3 regions of the Nonomuraea sp. NPDC050547 genome follow, and region 2 is predicted to be linked to each of the others. Evidence: riboswitches for the same ligand, from Rfam matches in the RefSeq annotation. Region 2 holds a riboswitch; each other region holds the start of a gene.
The links. Region 2 has a riboswitch for cyclic di-AMP ahead of ACIBHY_RS43455 (coiled-coil domain-containing protein). Riboswitches for the same ligand answer to the same signal wherever they lie in the genome.
Positions count from the first base shown of each region.

Region 1: linked by a shared signal. The riboswitch ahead of ACIBHY_RS27750 (C40 family peptidase) and the one ahead of ACIBHY_RS43455 (coiled-coil domain-containing protein) in region 2 are both predicted to bind cyclic di-AMP.
Region 3: linked by a shared signal. The riboswitch ahead of ACIBHY_RS33740 (NlpC/P60 family protein) and the one ahead of ACIBHY_RS43455 (coiled-coil domain-containing protein) in region 2 are both predicted to bind cyclic di-AMP.

Region 1 covers NZ_JBITGW010000011.1:238,087-244,146, forward strand. Annotated here, with positions in the region: gene ACIBHY_RS27735 (O-methyltransferase) at 1-580, shown strand, start outside; gene ACIBHY_RS27740 (branched-chain amino acid aminotransferase) at 746-1,843, opposite strand; gene ACIBHY_RS27745 (3-isopropylmalate dehydrogenase) at 2,173-3,228, opposite strand; cyclic di-AMP (ydaO/yuaA leader) riboswitch at 3,328-3,473, shown strand; gene ACIBHY_RS27750 (C40 family peptidase) at 3,501-4,094, shown strand; gene ACIBHY_RS27755 (ROK family protein) at 4,532-6,060, opposite strand, start outside.
Region 2 covers NZ_JBITGW010000022.1:53,461-59,520, forward strand. Annotated here, with positions in the region: gene ACIBHY_RS43430 (TrpB-like pyridoxal phosphate-dependent enzyme) at 1-724, shown strand, start outside; gene ACIBHY_RS43435 (dihydrolipoyl dehydrogenase family protein) at 756-2,033, shown strand; gene ACIBHY_RS43440 (50S ribosomal protein bL37) at 2,037-2,114, opposite strand; gene ACIBHY_RS43445 (DeoR/GlpR family DNA-binding transcription regulator) at 2,247-3,026, shown strand; gene galT (galactose-1-phosphate uridylyltransferase) at 3,023-4,084, shown strand; cyclic di-AMP (ydaO/yuaA leader) riboswitch at 4,151-4,288, shown strand; gene ACIBHY_RS43455 (coiled-coil domain-containing protein) at 4,295-5,248, shown strand; gene ACIBHY_RS43460 (hypothetical protein) at 5,304-6,060, shown strand, end outside.
Region 3 covers NZ_JBITGW010000015.1:96,346-102,405, forward strand. Annotated here, with positions in the region: gene lysX (bifunctional lysylphosphatidylglycerol synthetase/lysine--tRNA ligase LysX) at 1-367, shown strand, start outside; gene ACIBHY_RS33720 (NADP-dependent oxidoreductase) at 372-1,304, opposite strand; gene ACIBHY_RS33725 (winged helix-turn-helix transcriptional regulator) at 1,381-1,779, shown strand; gene ACIBHY_RS33730 (cytochrome P450) at 1,761-2,819, opposite strand; gene ACIBHY_RS33735 (LuxR C-terminal-related transcriptional regulator) at 3,171-3,383, shown strand; gene ACIBHY_RS33740 (NlpC/P60 family protein) at 3,469-4,512, opposite strand; cyclic di-AMP (ydaO/yuaA leader) riboswitch at 4,518-4,665, opposite strand; gene ACIBHY_RS33745 (amino-acid N-acetyltransferase) at 5,003-5,572, shown strand; gene ACIBHY_RS33750 (RDD family protein) at 5,658-6,060, shown strand, end outside.

The DNA.
Region 1 (6,060 bases), on a different contig from region 2:
TCCGCTCCTCGAGCAACTGGCCATCGAGACCCGCGCGGCCACCGGCGACCAGGCCAGCATGCAGATCTCCGCTTCCCAGGGCCGCCTGCTCACCATGATCACCCAGCTCGTCGACCCGTCGGTGGCGGTCGAGGTGGGCACGTTCACCGGCTACTCGTCGCTCTGCCTCGCCCGCGGCCTGTCCGGCGGGCACCTCTACTGCTACGACGTGAGCGAGGAGTGGACCGCGATCGCCAAACGCTACTGGGAGGACGCGGGCGTCACCGACCGCATCACCCTGACCCTCGGCCCCGCCACAGAAACCCTGCCGACCCTCCAGCGCTCCGTCGACCTGGCCTTCATCGACGCCGACAAGCCCGGCTACCCCGCCTACTACGAACTGCTCATGGAACGCCTGCGCCCCGGCGGACTGATCATGGTGGACAACACCCTGTGGACCGGCTACGTGGCCGACCCGTCGAGAAACGACGAGACCACGGTGACGATCCGCGAGTTCAACGACATGGTGATGCAGGATCCCCGCGTGACCACGACCATCCTCCCGATCTCCGACGGCCTCACCTTGATCCGCAAGAACTGACCAACACGCTGTCCTGCCACCGCCTGCCCAGCGGGGGGCTCCTTCGGCCGGCGCTCCACGCGGATGCCGGCCGGCACTGGCGCACGGGTGCGGGGCGCGGGGGTGCCGGTGCGCGGGTGCGGGGCGAAAGAGGTGCTGCCCCACGGGTGCGGGGCAGCACGGGTGTCAGCTGATCTTGTGGATCCAGCTGTGGGGGTCGGGGCGGGTGCCGTACTGGATGCCGACGAGTTCGTCGCGGATGCGCATCGTGACCGGGCCCGGGGTGCCGTCGCCCACGGTCCAGGCACGGTCGGCGCCCTTGACCGAGCCGACCGGCGTCACCACGGCGGCGGTGCCGCAGGCGAAGACCTCGGTCAGTTCGCCCGACTCGCAGCCGGCCTGCCACTCCTCGATCGATAGGCGGCCCTCTTCGGCCTTCAGGCCGAGGTCGCCGGCGAGCTTGAGGATGGACTCGCGGGTGATGCCGGGCAGGAGCGTGCCGGTGAGGGCGGGGGTGAGGAGGCGATCGCCGTACACGAAGAAGAGGTTCATGCCGCCCATCTCCTCCACGTAGCGGTGCTCGTGGGAGTCGAGCCAGACGACCTGGTCGCAGCCCTGGGCGACGGCCTCGCGCTGGGCGACGAAGGCTCCGGCGTAGTTGCCGCCGCACTTGGCGGCGCCGGTGCCGCCGGGGGCGGCGCGGGTGTACTCGGTCGAGAGCCACACGGAGACGGGCTTGACGCCGCCGCTGAAGTACGAGGCGGCGGGCGAGGCGATGACCATGAAGCGGTAGTTCTCGGACGGGTAGTTGACGCCGAGGCCGACCTGGGTGGCGATGATGAACGGGCGCAGGTAGAGGCTGTGGCCCTCGGTCGTGGGGACCCAGTCGCGGTCGGCCTGGACGAGGAGTTCGAGCGCCTCCACGAAGGTGTCTTCCGGCAGTTCCGGCATGGCCATGCGCGCGCAGGAGTGGTTGAAGCGGGCGGCGTTGGCGTAGGGGCGGAAGGTGACGATCGAGCCGTTCGCGTGCCGGTAGGCCTTGAGACCCTCGAAGAGTTCCTGCGCGTAGTGGAAGACGGAGGTCGCGGGGTCGAGCGTGAGCGGTCCATACGGCGTGAGGCGGGCGTCGTGCCAGCCGGTGCCCTCCGTGTAGTCGATCGAGACCATGTGATCGGTGAAGGCTTTCCCGAACCCGGGGCTCGCCAGTACCGCCTCGCGCTCTGCCGCGGTGCGAGCGTGGTCGGATAGCTGCACGTCGAAGCTGAGCTTCTGAGAGGTGGTCATGACGGAGATCCTTCTCTTTCTCTGAGGACTACCCTGCATCCATTCTGCGCCGGATCGGGTAGAGGGAACTTACTGCATCTAAAAGGACGACCGTTAGGGCGCAACGAAAACGCCCGGAGGCTCTCGCGAGCCACCGGGCGTGGGTGGTCAGGCGGCCGCGAGTGCGCTGGGGCGCCTGGGCCGCTTGTCAGGTCGGTACCGGGTGTTCACGAGCTGCGGGTTCGCGCGTTGCCTGCCGTACCTCCGCAGACTTCTTGTCAGACCCCGAGGGTGGGGGATCTCACGTTCTGCGGTACGGCGGGCCGCTCGTGGGCCGGTGGCCTGAGGCGTCAGGCGCCGCCGGATACTCGGGCGGCGAGGTCGTCGCCGATTTCCCGGGTGGTGCGGGCGGCGGCGTGCGAGAGGCGCTCAACGATGTCGTCGGCGACGGCCTGCTCGACGCGGGCGGCCTCGGCGGTCAGACCGAGGTGGTCCAGGAGCATGGCGACCGAGAGGATGGTGGCGGTCGGGTCGGCCTTGCTCTGCCCGGCGATGTCGGGGGCGCTGCCGTGCACCGGCTCGAACATGCTCGGCGCGGCGCCTTCGGGGTTGATGTTGCCGCTGGCCGCGAGGCCGATGCCACCGGCCACCGCGGCGCCGAGGTCGGTGATGATGTCGCCGAACAGGTTGTCGGTGACGATCACGTCGAAGCGCTCGGGCTGGTTGACGAAGAACATCGTGGCCGCGTCGATGTGCACGTAGTCGGTGGCGACCTCGGGGTACTCCTCGGCCACGCGGTCGAAGGTGCGCTGCCACAGGTCACCGGCGAAGGTGAGCACGTTGGTCTTGTGGACCAGCGTGAGTTTCTTGCGCGGGCGGCTCTGCGCCTTGGCGAAGGCGTAGCGGACGACGCGTTCGACGCCGTAGGCGGTGTTGATGGACTCCTGCGTCGCCACCTCGTACGGCGTGCCCTTGCGCATGGCCCCGCCGGTGCCGGCGTAGAGCGACTCGGTGCCTTCGCGGACGACGACGATGTCGATGTTCTCGGCCGGTGTGTCGGCCAGCGGCGTCGCGACGCCGGGCAGCAGCTTGACCGGGCGCAGGTTGACGTAGTGGTCGAAGTCGAAGCGGATGCGCAGGAGCAGGTCGCGCTCCAGCAGGCCGGGCGGCACCTTGCGGGGATCGCCGACGGCGCCGAGCAGGATCGCGTCGTAGCCGCGCAGCTCCTGCAGCACGGAGTCGGGTAGGACCTCGCCGGTCCTGGCGTAGCGGTCCGCGCCGAGGTCGTACTCGGTGATGTCGAACTTGGGACCGACCGCCTCGAGAACCTTGAGGCCCTCGGTCACGACCTCGGTACCGATGCCGTCTCCGGGGATGACGGCCAGGCGAATGCTACGCGACTCCATGGGCGGTACCTTACCGGGTCGTCTCGCCTGACGAGCAACCCATCTCATTTCCCGGACACTCCATTTTGCCCGATTTGCACGCTTTTGACTGTTTCGTTAGAGTCCCACCAGCCTAATCCGCACACCGCAGTGCGGAGCCGGGGACCCACCTCCCCCATTGGGGCGAATCGGCGCTTACCACGCCGTAGGGCGACTTCCAGGCCCGAGCCCGACAGCTAACCCGGTAGGCCTTGTGGAAGGACATTCCCCTGTCTCGCATCATCGCGACCGCTGTGCTCATCACCGTCTCCGGTGTCACCGCAGCCACCCTCGCATCCCCCGCCATCGCATCCCCCGCCTCCCCCGCCTCCCCCGTCACCACCGTCGACCCCTACGACGTCACGCTGACCAGCCAGGGCCTCAAGGAAATCCAGGAGCGGCGGACGCCCAAGCCCAGCTGGCAGAAGGCCCTGGCCTACGCCATGGACAAGCGCGGCACCCCGTACGTCTGGGGCGGCACCACCAAACGCGGCTACGACTGCTCCGGCCTCATGCTCCGCGCCTACGAAAGCGCGGGCATCGAACTACCCCGCACCGCCGCCCAGCAGTACTCGGCGTTCTCCAGAAAGATCAGTTGGAAGAACCTGAAGCCCGGCGACCTGGTCTTCTTCTCGGGACTGGGGCACGTGGGCATGATCTCCCGGCCTGGGCACATGGTGCATTCGCCGCGTACCGGTGATGTGGTCAAGGAGGAAAAGCTGAGCGCCTGGCGCCGCCGCGCCTTCGTGGGCGCCGTGCGTCCGGATCCGGCGGGCGTCAAACTCACCAACCAGCTCGAAAAGATCCGCCAAGCCCCCGCGCCCGTCATGCCCACCGCCACGCTGTGACGCGCCCGTTCTCCTGATCTTCTCCTGATCACCTGATAGCGCTGATCCCGCCGGCCCGTCGCGGCGAGCTGTCGCGGTTTCTCCCGTGCGTGGCTTCACTCACGCGCGGGAGAAACCACGGCCTCTGTCGCGCGGGCAATGTCGCGACTTTCTCATGCCGCGCGCGGGCTCTCGCGCGGGCAATGTCGCGACTTTCTCACGCCGCGCGCGGGCCCTCGCGCGGGCCCTTTCGCGGTTTCTCCCGCGAGCGGCCCTGTCGCACGCGAGCTTCTGTCGCGTGGGGTTCTGTCACTGCAGGTTCTTCTCCTACGGCAAGCCACCCACCCCCACCCGCCGCACGTGGACCTCTCTGTCCAGGGAGACGGTCGTCCAGCGGGGGTGGCTGACCGCCGTAACGAGCGCACGTACAGGCGGCATCCCCCATACCCTCGCTGATCTCAGCCCATACGGGTGGAGAAGATCAGGTCCCAGGCGCGGCCCCTCGCATGGGCGACGGCGCCCAGCAACACCCCGCTGTCACCCAGAGCGCTGGCCACGATCGTGGGCCGGAGGGGCCCCAGTTCGCCGATTCGGCGTTGGATGGCGTCGCCCAGCAGGTCGAGGTTGTGTCCTACGCCGCCGGAGAGCACGATCACCTCCGGGTCCAGGACGGCGGCCACCGCCACGAGCAGCCCGCCGATCCGCCGGCCCTCCGCTGCCACGACCGACAGCGCCGCCGGATCGCCCCGTTCCGCGGCGGCGAAGATCTCCTTGGCCGTTCCCAGGGACAGCCCGGCGGCCCGCGCCGCCCGCACCACTCCCGGAGCCGCGGCCACGGTCTCGGTTGCCCCGTGCTCCCGCACGCTCGCATCCCCCTGATCCGCGCCGACCGCCTGCACGACACCGGGGAACGCTTCTCTGGCGCCCTGGACCGACGCCCCGGCAACAGATCCGGCACTCGATACCCCGGACAGCAGATCCGGGGCGGGCGTGCGCTGGGCGTCGGGCGTGCGCTGGGTGTCGGGGTTGGGTCCGCCGTCATGGCCAAGCCGCGCCTCCGAACCCGGCCGCGCCTCGGAGCCGGCCCAGGCGTCGGAGCCAGGCCGGGTGCCGGGGCCAGGCCGGGTGCCGGGGCCAGACTGCATGCCGGAGCCGGGTCGGGCCTCGGAGTTCTGCCGGGTGTCGGTGTCGGCGCTGGGTCGGGTGTCGGGGCTGGGTCGGGTGTCGGGGCTGGGTCGGGTGTCGGGGCTGGGTCGGGTGTCGGGGCTGGGGTTGAGGCTGGCGTCGGTCGTTGGGGGGTTGGGGCTTGGGCTGGTCGTTGGGGGGGTGGGGGTGGAGGGCTCGGGGGCGGGGGTGGGGAGGTCGTCGGTGGCGGGGAGGTAGGAGACCTCGCCCGCCGCGCCCCTGGCGCCCACGTACAGTTCGCCGTTGACGACTATGCCCATGCCCACGCCGGTGCCGATGGAGACCAGGGCGAAGTTGGACTTGCCCTGGCCCTCGCCGTACGCGTGTTCACCGACGGCGGCGAGGTTGATGTCGTTCTCGATGACCAGGTCGACGTTGAGGGCGGCGCGCAGGCGGTCGGCCAGGTCGGGGCCCGGGAGGTTGGGGGCGAAGTCCAGGCGGCCGGCGTTCTGGTCGTAGACGCCTGGGGAGCCTACGACGGCGCAGACGATCGCGGACCAGTCGAGTTCGGCTTCGCGGGCGGCCGCGCGGGCCAGGCGGGCGACGAGTTCGGCCAGTTCGGCCGATGTGCGCGCGGTGTTCCGGCCGTCGGTACGGCCGGCGAACGTACCCCGGAGATCGGCCACCGCCACCCGGATCCAGTCGCGGCCGATGTCGATGCCTGCGACGTGGGCGGAGGCGGCGTTCACGTCGTAGAGGGAGGTCACGGGGCCGGGGCGGCCGGACACCTCGCCTACCAGGTGGACCAGTCCGTCCTCTTCCAGTCCTGCGAGGGCGGCGGAGACGGTGGGCTTGGACAGGC
Region 2 (6,060 bases):
CCTGGGCATCGCGATCAGCGAGGCCGTCGAGGTGGCGGGGGCCGCGGCCGACACCCGGTACGCGCTGGGCTCGGTGCTCAACCACGTGCTGCTGCACCAGACGGTCATCGGCGAGGAGGCGCTCAAGCAGATGCCGGAGATGCCGGACCTGGTCATCGGCTGCACCGGCGGCGGCTCCAACTTCGCCGGCCTGGCCTTCCCATTCATGCGCGAGAGCCCGCGGACGTCCTTCCGCGCGGTGGAACCGGAGGCGTGCCCGTCGTTCACCCGCGGCCGCTACGCATACGACTTCGGCGACACGGCCGGGTTCACGCCGCTGCTGAAGATGCACACGCTCGGCCACGACTTCGTGCCGGATCCGATCCACGCGGGCGGGCTGCGCTATCACGGCATGTCGCCGCTGCTGTCGCACATGTACGAGCTGGGCTTGTTCGAGGCGGTCACCCGGTCGCAGAGCGAGTGTTTCGAGGCCGGTGTGCGCTTCGCGCGTACGGAGGGGATCGTGCCGGCGCCGGAGCCGACGCACGCGCTGGCCGAGACGATCGCCGAGGCGCTGCGCTGCAAGGAGAGCGGCGAGGAGAAGGTGCTGCTGACCGCGCTGTGCGGCCACGGCCACTTCGACCTCGGCGCCTACGACCGCTACCTGGCGGGCGAACTGGAGGACTACGCGCTGCCGCAGGAGCGGGTCGACCAGGCGCTGGCGAATTTGCCACGTTCCGGGTGAACTCCGGCTCAGGGCTGGTTATGTACTGAGCATGGACGTCGATGTGATCGTGCTGGGGATGGGTCCGGGCGGCGAGGACGTGGCCGGCCGGCTGGCGGAGGCGGGGCTGCGCGTGGCCGCCGTCGAGTCGAACCTGGTGGGCGGCGAGTGCCCCTACTGGGGCTGCATCCCCTCGAAGATCATGATCCATGAGGCGGAGACCTCGCGCGAGTGGGCGGCGCTGGTACGCCGGGTGCGCGAGGCCACCGACTCCTGGGACGACAAGGTGGCCGCCGACCGCTTCACCGGCAAGGGCGGCCACCTGTTCAGGGGCCACGGGCGCGTCACCGGGCCGGGCGAGGTGACCGTCGGCGACCAGGTGCTGCGCGCGGCGCGCGGCATCGTGATCGCGACCGGTTCGCAGGCGGCGGTGCCGCCGATCGAGGGGCTGGCGGGCACGCCGTACTGGACCAACCATCAGGCGATCGAGAACGCCGAGCTGCCCGAGTCGATCATCGTGCTGGGCGGCGGTGCGATCGGGGTCGAGCTGGCGCAGATGTTCCGGACGTTCGGCGTGGCGGTGACGGTGGTCGAGGCCGCCGAGCGGCTGATCGCCCTCGAAGAGCCGGAGGCCGGCGCGCTGCTGGAGAAGGTCTTCGCCGGGCGCGGCATCGACGTGCGGACCTCGGCCAAGGTCGCGCGCGTGGACTACGGGGACGGCCGTTTCACGGTCGGCGGCGCCGAGGCGGAGCGGCTGCTGGTGGCGACGGGCCGCCGGGTGGATCTGAAGGCGCTGGGCGTCGGCGCGATCGGTCTCGACGAGAGCGCGCGGGCGATTCCCGTGGACGCGCGGATGCGCGCGGCCGAGGGCGTCTGGGCGATCGGCGACGCGGTAGGCAAGGGCGCTTTCACCCACATGTCGATGTACCAGGCGAACATCGTGGTCAAGGAGATCCTCGGCGAGCCCGTGCACGAGGCCGAGTACCACGCCGTGCCCCGGGTGACCTTCACCGATCCCGAGGTGGGCGCGGTGGGCCTGACCGAGGCGCAGGCCCGCGAGCGGGGCCTGGATGTGCGCGTCGCCATGGGCGATCTGGGCACGCGCGGGTACATCGCCCAGGCCGAGGGGCTGGTCAAGCTGGTGGCCGCCGACGGTGTCCTGGTCGGCGCGACCGTGGCGGCGCCGCCCGGGGGCGAGGTCCTGGGACTGCTGACGCTGGCGGTGCACGCCCGTGTCCCGCTCCCCAGGCTCGACGAGATGATCTACGCCTACCCGACGTTCCACCGGGCGGTTTCGGCCGCCGTGAAGGAGCTCACCGCGGCCGGGTGACCGTCAGCGCGACGCGGGGCGCTTGCCGTGGTTGGCCTTCTTCTTCTTGCGTGCTCGGGACTTGCGGGCGCGCCTTGCCATCCGTCGTCCTCCTTTGAGCGGGCCTTTTCCGGTACGGCATGCGTATCCCACACCAGGCCCCCCGGCAAGCGACCTCACATTCTTCAACATGTTCATGTCATAATCTGTTTGAACTTGTTGGAAGGAGAGCGCGTGCTCGCACAGCAGCGGCAACAGACGATCCTCGAACGGGTCCGGGCCAGCGGCGGCGTCCGCGTGGCCGACCTCGTGCGCGAGCTCGGCGTCTCCGACATGACCGTCCGGCGCGATCTGGAGTCCCTGGCCGAGCGCGGCCTGCTGGAGAAGGTGCACGGCGGCGCGACCACGCTCGGCCCCGGCTCCACGGAGGAGCCGGGCTTCACCGCCAAGTCCGCCCGCCAGCAGCAGGAGAAGGAGTCGATCGCGCGCCGCGCCGCCGAGCTGGTCGGGCCCGGCACCGCGGTCGCCCTGTCGGCGGGCACCACCACGTGGGCGCTGGCCCACCACCTGGTCTCGGTGCCCGACCTCACCGTCATCACGAACTCGGTCCCGGTCGCCGACGTCTTCCACCGCGCCCCGCGCGCCGACCGCACGGTGGTGCTCACCGGCGGCGTCCGCACGCCCTCCGACGCGCTGGTCGGTCCCGTCGCCGTCGCCGCGATCCGCCGCCTGCACGTGGACACGCTGTTCCTGGGCGTGCACGGGATGAGCGCGCGCGCCGGGTTCACCACGCCGAACCTGCTGGAGTCGGAGACCGACCGGGAACTGGTGGCCGCCGCCCACCGCCTGGTCGTGCCGGCCGACCACACCAAGTGGAACACCGTCGGCATCAGCACGATCGCCGACCTGGCAGAGGCCGACGTCGTCATCAGCGACCAGGGTCTGCCCGCCGAGGCGCGCGCCGAGCTGGCCGAGCGCGTCGGGGAACTGATCATCGCGGAGGGCACGCAGTGAAGCGCACCATCACCCACCTGGCCGACGGGCGAGAGCTGATCTACTTCGACCGGCGCGACGACGCCGACCGCGGCGCGGTGGACCGGCGCCCGCTCGACCCCCGGCCGCTCGCCTCGGAGCTGCGCTACGACCCGCTGACCGAGGAGTGGATCGCGATCGCGGGGCACCGGCAGACGCGGACGTTCCTGCCGCCCGCCGACGAGTGCCCGTTGTGCCCGTCGTCCGACACGCGGGCCTCGGAGATCCCGGCGCACGACTATGACGTGGTGGTGTTCGAGAACCGCTTCCCATCTTTCAGCGGAAATTTTGGGACTTATCACGATGTGGGCGGCCTGAGTGAGGTGCGGCCGGGGGCGGGGCGGTGTGAGGTGGTGTGCTTCACCTCCGAGCACTCCTCGTCGTTCTCACGGCTGACCGACGCGCAGGTCGAACTGGTCATGGAGGCGTGGGCGGACCGCACCGCCGAGCTGTCCGCGATCGAGGGCGTGGAGCAGGTCTTCGTCTTCGAGAACCGGGGCGAGGAGATCGGGATCACGCTGCCCCACCCGCACGGGCAGATCTACGCCTACCCCTACGTGACGCCGCGGACCAAGCTGCAGCTCGCGGCGGCGCAGCGGCGGCCGGGGCTGTTCGCGGACGTGCTGGCCGCCGAACGGGCCGGGGAGCGGGTCGTGGCGGCCAACGAGTTGTGGACCGCCTTCGTGCCGGCCGCGGCGCGCTGGCCGTACGAGGTGCATGTCTACCCGCATCGGCAGGTGCCGGACCTCGCGGCGCTGACCGAGGCGGAGCGGGCGGCCTTCGCGCCGCTCTACACCTCGGTGCTGCGGGCGCTGGACGGGATCTTCGGGGTGGCCATGCCGTACATCTCGGCCTGGCACCAGGCGCCGGTGCAGTACCTGCGTGAGCTGGGACATCTGCACCTGGAGCTGTTCTCGATCAGGCGCGCGCCCGGCAAGCTCAAGTACCTGGCGGGGTCGGAGTCGGCGATGGGGGCCTTCGTCAACGACGTGCTGCCCGAGGAGGCCGCACGCCTGCTTCGATCACAGGTAGATCACTAATTGATTTCCACTTGAAGTCGCGTTACCCGCCATTTACTACTAATATCCCTCACGCACCGGTTGTCACAGCCGTTGCCGCCTAATCCCGGGCGTGTTGCCCAGGAGCCGGGGACCCAGCCTCACCTGGGGTGAATCCACTTCGGTGGTAGGGCATCTCCATGCCCGAACCCGTCAGCTAACCCGGCCGGCAGATGGAGAGGAATCCCCCACGTGGCGGTTGCGTCCCCCGCGGCTCTGGCCATCGGTCTCATCACCGCCGCAGCTGTGGCGCTCACCCCGGCGAGCGCGCTCGCCGCGCCCAAGCCGAGCGAGAAGCAGCTGCGGGCCGAGCTGAAGAAGCTCAACACCCAGGTGGACAAGCTCATCGAGAGTTACAACGGCAAGCGCGTGGCCCTCGCCAAGGCGAAGGAGGCGGAGAAGTCCGCCCAAGCGCGCCTGGCCACCGCCGAGACGGCCCTGGTCGAGGCCGAGCGGCGGGTGGCCGAGATCGCCCAGCTGCGCTACCAGGGCAGCGGCGGCACGCTGCCCGGCTTCCTGTACACGCCTGACGCGCCGGGCGCGGCCGTACTGGAGCAGCTCACCGACGAGGAGCAGGCGGTCATCGCGGGCGTCGCCGCCGCCCGCGACGAGAAGAAGAAGGCCGCCGACGCGGCCGCCGCGCTCACCGCCCAGATCGCCGGGCAGGCGGATGAGGTGGACAAGGAGCGCGACGAGGCCGAAGGCGTCATCAAGGACATCAAGGACAAGCTCCAGGACCTCATGCCGTACGGCACCGGCAAGCGCAACGACGGTTCCTGGGCCCCCGAGCTGCCCTCCGGCTCCGACAACATCACCTCACGGATGCGGATCATCCGCGACGAGATCAAGAAGACCTTCAACCTGCCCTTCGAGGTCGGCTGCTACCGCTCGGGCGGCGGCGGCGAGCACCCGCTCGGCCGGGCCTGCGACTTCATGATGAGCACCGGCGGCTCCATGCCCACCGCCGCCAACCAGGCACTCGGCGACCAGATCGCGGCCTGGGCGATCAAGAACAAGAACCGCTTCGGCGTGAAGTACGTCATCTGGAAGCAGCGCATCAACATGGGATCGGGATGGCGGGCGATGAGCGACCGCGGCAGCATCACCGAGAACCACTTCGACCACCCGCACATCTCCATGCAGTGAGTGCGCCCCAGTAGTGTGACCCCTCGGATGTGATCACCGGGCAAGGAGGGGCACCGTGGCGCTGCAGCCACCGCCGGGACTGGCCATGCTGCTCAACATCGTCGTCTCGTGGCCGCTCGTCGACGAGGACCGGCTGTACGCGGCCGGTACCCAGTGGATCTCCTTCGCGATGACGGCGGTGCGCGTCTCCTCGACCGCGGCCACGCACGCCGCCCAGACCACCGCACGCAACGAGGGCGAAGGCGTCCGGGCGTTCGACGGCGAGTGGCGCGACACCTCCGCACGCTCCGGCGACGCGGTCACCGCCGCGCTGCTCATCGGCGGCGCGTTACAGATCTCCGCGACGATCGTGCTGGCCATGAAGGTGGCGCTGATCGTCCTGCTCATGCGGCTCGCCCTGCACCTGTCGCGGCTGGTCGCGGCCTCTGGCCCCACCGCCGGCGCCTCGCTCGCCGCCGTGGGTCCGGTCGTGGGCGGCGCCAGGACGACCGCGCGGGAGATCATCCGCCGGATGGTCGAGCTGCTGGAACGCAGCGCGCTGCGCCTGTTCGGACGCGCGTCCGCGCTGCTGCGCAAGCCGGCCTCCAAAGCGGGGTCCGGCGCGATCCCGCCCGGCAGGCGGCCGCCGACACCCCTGCGCGGCCCCGGCAACCACCTCGAGTCGGCGGCCGACAAGAACGTCGACGTCTCGAGCATCACGCCGTACCCGATCTGGCGGCGCGACCGCCCGCCGGTCTACCGCGCCGAGGACAGGTCTCCCGACGAGATCTTCGAGCGGGGCCTGCGCCCGCGCGACCCGTCGATGACGAACC
Region 3 (6,060 bases), on a different contig from region 2:
GCTCATCCAGCCCACCTTCGTCATGGACTACCCGCTGGAGACCTCGCCGCTGGCCCGCAACCACCGCGACAACCCGCTGGTCACCGAGAAGTGGGACCTCATCGGGTTCGGCACCGAGCTGGGCACCGCCTACTCCGAGCTGAACGACCCGATCGAGCAGCGCCGCCGCCTGGTCGAGCAGTCGCTGCTGGCCGCCGGCGGCGACCTTGAGGCGATGCAGCTGGACGAGGACTTCCTTCAGGCCCTGGAGTACGCCATGCCGCCCACCGGCGGCGTGGGCGTCGGCATCGACCGGATGATCATGGCCTTCACCGGCAGGAACATCCGCGAGACCATCCTGTTCCCGCTGGTCAAGCCCACCAGCTGACCCTTCACGGGGTGAGGACGACCCGCCCGCGCTGCCCTCCTGCCGACAGCCGCGCGTAGGCCTCAGCCGCCTTCTCCAGGGGGTGGGTGCCGGCCAGGCGCACCGTCAGCCGGCCCGCCTCCGCCCAGCGGGCCACCTGGGCCAGCTGGCCGGCGTCGGCGCGTACGTACACGGTGGAGACGTGGATTCCGCGCAGCGGGATCGGCGCCGCCCCGGCGGCCACCGCCACGTACGCGCCCCCGGCGCGCACCGAGTCCAGCGCGCTGAGCCCCACGATCGCGGCGTCGACCACGCCGTCCACCCCGCCGGGCACCAGGGCGCGCACGGACGCGGCCAGATCCGCGTCCCGAGGTATGAACCACTCCGCCCCGAAGCCGCGCACCAGCTTCTCGTCGCCGGCACCGGCCAGTCCCGCGACCCGCAGCCCGTGCGCGGCGGCGATCTCCACCAGGTAGCCGCCCAGCGCGCCGGCGGCCCCGGTCACGAGGAGCGTCTGCCCGGGAGTCAGATCGGCCAGGTCGAGGGCCTGGATGGCGGTCAGCGTGTTCAGCGGCAGCGTGGCGGCCTGCTCCGGGGTCAGCCCCCCGGGCGCGGCGGCGACCTCGGAGACGTCGAGCAGCACGTACTCGGCCTGCGCCTTGTACGGCGGCATCAGCCGGTCGGACAGCCCGAACACCGCCTGCCCGGCCGTCAGTCCGCCGACCCCCGGCCCCACCTGGTCGACCACTCCGGCCACGTCCCATCCGAGCCCGTACCGCTCCATGGGGTCGGTCAGCTTGTAGCCGGGCAGCGTCCCCGAGGCGGTGAACAGGTCGACCGGCTGCACGGCGGCCGCGGCCACCTTCACCCGTACCTGCCCGGGTCCCGCCTGCGGCACCGGGACCATGACGATCTCCACTTCACCCTCGTGCCCGACCAGCGCTCGCATCGTTGTCATGCGGCCACGGTAGGAAGGCTTACTCTCTTTTGGTAAGAAGGCACCTGAAGGTGCGTAAGCAACCCGGAGGAATGCCGTGCCCACCCAGTCGGCCGCGGACAGGCGCGCGGCAGCCCGCCTGGCCTACGACGCGTACATCGCCAAGTGCCCCTCGCGCCAGCTCCTCAGCACGCTCAGCGACAAGTGGGTGAGCCTCATCCTCACCGCGCTCGCCGGCGGCTCCCAGCGCTACAGCGACCTGGCCAGGACCATCGCCGGTGTCAGCCAGAAGATGCTCACCCAGACGCTGCGCAGCCTGGAGCGCGACGGCTTGGTCTCGCGCACGCTCACCCCGTCGGTCCCCGTGCGCGTCGACTACGAGCTCACCGATCTGGGCCGCAGGCTCCTGCCGATCGTGGCCGCGATCAAGGAATGGGCCGAGGCGCACATCGAGGACGTCCAGGCCGCCAGGACCCTCTACGACAACCGCACCTGAAGCCGGGCCAACCCCCTCAAAACCACGTTCTCCTTGTACGGCGGCGCCTCCTCGACCAGCTTCAGCTCCGGCGCCGCCTCGGCCAGCGCCCGCAGCGCGATCTCGCCCTCCATGCGCGCCAGCGTGGCCCCGAGGCAGAAGTGGATCCCGAGCCCGAAGGCCAGATGCCGCTCCGGCGCCCGTCCCGGATCAAAGCGTCCCGGATCAAAGCGTCCCGGATCGAAGCGGTCCGGGTCGGGGAAGACGGCCGGGTCGCGGTTGGCCGCCCCGACCAGCGCCATCACCGGCGTGCCCGCGGGCACCGCGGTGCCGCCCAGCTCCGCCTCCCGCAGCGCCGTCCTGGCGGTGAGCTGCACCGGCGGGTCGTAGCGCAGCACCTCCTCGACCACCGGCTGGGGATCGTCCGCCGCGCGGTGGAGCATGCCGTGCCTGGCCAGGTTGAGCACACCGTTGGCGATCAGGTTGACGGTCGTCTCGTGCCCGGCGACCAGCAGCAGGACGCAGGTGGCCAGGAGTTCGGCCTCGGTGAGCTCCTGGACCTGGGTCAGGGCGCTGAGCAGGTCCTCGCCGGGGCGTACGCGCCGCTCGGCCAGCAGTTCGCGGAAGTACGCGCGGAACTCCAGACCGGCCCGCTCGGTGGTGTCCGCCTGGCCGGAGGGCAGCATCGGGTCGAGGCTGCGGGCCAGCGTCTCGCTCCAGCCGCGGAAGCGCTCGTAGTCCTCGGGCGGCACGCCGAGCATCTCGGTGATCACCAGGACCGGCAGCGGATAGGCGAACTCGGCGACCAGGTCGGCCTCCTCGCCCATGGCGCCGAGCAGCTCCGCGGTGATCGCCTCGATTCTGGGGCGCAGCCGTTCGAGCATGCGGGGCGTGAACGCCCGGCTGACCAGAGCCCGCAGCCGCGTGTGGTCGGGCGGGTCGAGACGCAGGAAGGACACCTGCGGCCGGTCAGGGTCATCGGTGCCCGGCGGGACGTGTCCGTGGCCGAAGCGGGGGTCGCGCAGCATCGCCGAGACGTGCTCGTGTGATGTGGCTACCACCAAACCGCCGCGGGTATGAAATAAATCGCCACGCTCGCGAAGCTCCCGATACTTTCCGTACGGGTCACGCCGGAACCCGGGATCGAACGGATCGAATCCCAGCACGTCGGCGGGGGTCAGTGTCGGTGACCGAGGGGCGTTGTAAGGATCAGTGAGATCGCTCATCGTGCCCCGAAGTGTGACGACATATGGCGAGTAGTTCACATAGGTTTGATCATGTCAATACAGCTGGTCAAGCTGGGCAATTGTCGAGCTTGACGACCTTTCCTGAATGCGTTTACCGTCTGCGAGACGAGCGCGTTGCGCGGTCCGATACGTCTGCGAGTTCTGCTGTTGGGGGGAGGGCTCCCGATGGATGTGCTCACCGAGGGCGTTGAGCTGAGCCACGCCGATTTAGCCTTGCTCGCCGAGCTGGCCAAGGGAGTCACGGTCGATCGGGTAGGGCGCCGGCTGGAGATCAGCGGACGCACGGTACGCCGCCGTTTGCGAGGGATATGCGACAGGATCGGTGTGGCCACCGCCATCGAGGCGGTGGCCTGGGCGGCACGCCGCCAGCTGATCTAGCAGGGCTGAGACCCGACCCCGCCGGTTCGACCGGCGGGGTCGGTTTTGGCTGGCATGGGGTCCTGGTTCCGTCTCTTCGGCGGGGTCAGTTCGCGATGCGGACCGCGCCCGCCCACGGGCGACGGGAGATCGACGCCAGGCGCACGACGTCGCCGGTCTGCGGCGCGTGCACCATCATGCCGCCGCCGACGTAGATGCCGACGTGGTGCAGGTCGCTGTAGAAGAACACCAGGTCACCGGGGCGCAGCTCCTCGCGCGAGATGCGGGTGCCGGCCGTCCACTGGTCGCCGGTGTAATGCGGCAGCGAGATGCCGACCCGCTGGTAGGCCGCCATGACCAGGCCGGAGCAGTCGTAGGAGCTGGGACCCTCCGCGCCCCACACGTACGGCTTGAGCTGCTGGGTCAGCGCCCACCTGGCCGCCTCGGCCGCCTTGCCGGCGCCGGCGATCGGCAGGCTGACCCGCACCGCGCGGGTGCCCGGCCGCCCGGCCTCGCCGATGGCCCGCTGGAACAGGTCGCTCTCGACCTTCTTGACCAGCTTGCCGATCTTGTCGCGCCGCGCGTCCAGGTCCTCGACGATCTCGGTGACCTTGTCGATGCGGGTCTTCGCCTCGGACTGGGCCTTCTCGGCCAGTTCCCTGGCGCGGGTGACCTGGTTGACCTCCTCGCCCTGCTGCTGCTCCAGCGCGTAACTGGTCGCGGCGCGGTCGAGGAAGAGCTCGGGGTCGTCGGAGGCGGCGAAGGCGAGGGCGCGGCTGAAGCCGCCCATCATGTACTCGCTCTGCGCGAGCATGCCCGCCCGCTGGCGCTTGGTGGCGAGATCGGCCTCACTGGAGGCCAGCGTCTTCTTGGCGGCGTCGACGGCCTTCTGGGCGTCCCTGAGCTTCACGCGCTGGCCGTTGAACTGCTCGCTGAGCGTCTCGATCTCCGTGTGGAGCTTCTCGGCCTGCTCCGACAACTGCTTGAGCGACGGCTTCGGGTCGGCGGCTGCGGAACCGAGAGGCGTGACGGTGAACGTCACCGCGGCTACGGCTGCCGTCAGGACGACCAGCCGCTTCTTGATGCCTGGTTCGGGAGGGCGGGCATGCTTGCCCGCGGGCTTCCCTTCACGGTTACGCGTGCGCTTCACCAACCAGCTCCTCTCGTGGCCGCCTACCGGGTTAGCTGACGGGTTCGGGCCGGAGCAGCCCTACCGAGCCGTGGCTCGGATTCACCCCGGATGGCCTGCGGCCACTGGCGGGTCCCCGGCTCCCCAGGGGAGGGGATTAGGCGTGCCGCCGCGCGTAAGGACGCGGGTGACATCGACGCTGGACACTAGTGCACTCCAGGTTCGTGCTCAACCAGAACTGCCAAGTCTGTTGAGGTTTCACAACCGAAGTGTCACGGGGGGATCACGTGCTCCGCCGTACTGGAGCGACTTTATGTGCGCTTTGCGGGTGCATGGGACGTACGTGAGGTTCGGCGTCACCGGGGGAATCATTGCTCGTCACCGGCTATTCGCCTGGTGGTTGAGGGGGAGACGGCTGTTGTCGGGCATGCTCGTCCACTGGATGAGATGGTTGAGGAAGTAGGTGGGCAAATAGGGGGCAGCCGTAATTGCGTCTGTACTCTGAAGTGCCATGGAACAGGTCGCCGAACGGGCGGTACCCGACATCGAGGTCGTCGTGCGGCGAGCTCGCACGCCGGACGTCCGGACGATCAGGCGCCTGGTCGACACCTATGCCGGAGCCGGGCCGCGCCTGCTGGAAAAAGCCACGGTCACTCTTTACGAGGACGTCCAGGAGTTCTGGGTGGCTGAGCGTGGCGGGCAGGTCGTCGGATGCGGTGCCCTGCACGTGTTGTGGGAGGACCTCGCCGAGATTCGCACCGTGGCCGTCGACCCCGACGCCCGCGGTCTCGGGGTCGGGGGCCAAATCGTTACCGCTTTGATCGGAACGGCCCGCGAACTCGGGCTGGGGCGGGTGTTCTGCCTGACATTCGCGGTGGATTTCTTCGCCGCGCATGGGTTCCGCCCGATCCAGGGCACGCCGGTATCTCCCGAGGTCTATGCCGAGCTGCTCGCCTCCTATGACGAGGGCGTAGCCGAGTTCCTCGACTTGGAGCACGTCAAGCCCAACACCCTGGGCAACACCAGGATGCTGCTCCACCTGCCGTCGTTTGACTCGGACCTCGACCAAAGGGAAAGGTGATTGTAGATACCTATGTCGATACGTTGGGCAGCGAAGGCATGTGTCCTGACATGTGCCACATGCACACTCGAAGCGAGGTGACACGGTGAGCACCGGACAGCCGCCGTATCCACAGGACGACCCCGGCGACAACTCCGGGACTCCCGAATACGGACAGCACAACGCGGGCCACGCACAGGGCGAGCCCGACCCGGACGTGACCGTCGTGGGTTACCGCCAAGACGGCGACCCCTACGGCCAGCAGGGATACGGACAGCAGTCCGGCTCCCAGCCGGGTTACGGTCAGCAGCCCCAGTACGGCCAGCAGCAGGGATACGGTCAGCAGCAGCCTCAGTACGGCCAGCAGCCCGGCTCGCAGCCGGGTTACGGCCAGCAGCTTGGTTACGGCCAGCAGGCCCAGCAGCAGCCCGAGTACGGCCAGCAGCCGGGCTCCCAGCCCGGTTACGGCCAGCAGCAGCCTGGCTACGGCCAGCAGCCCGGTTACGGCC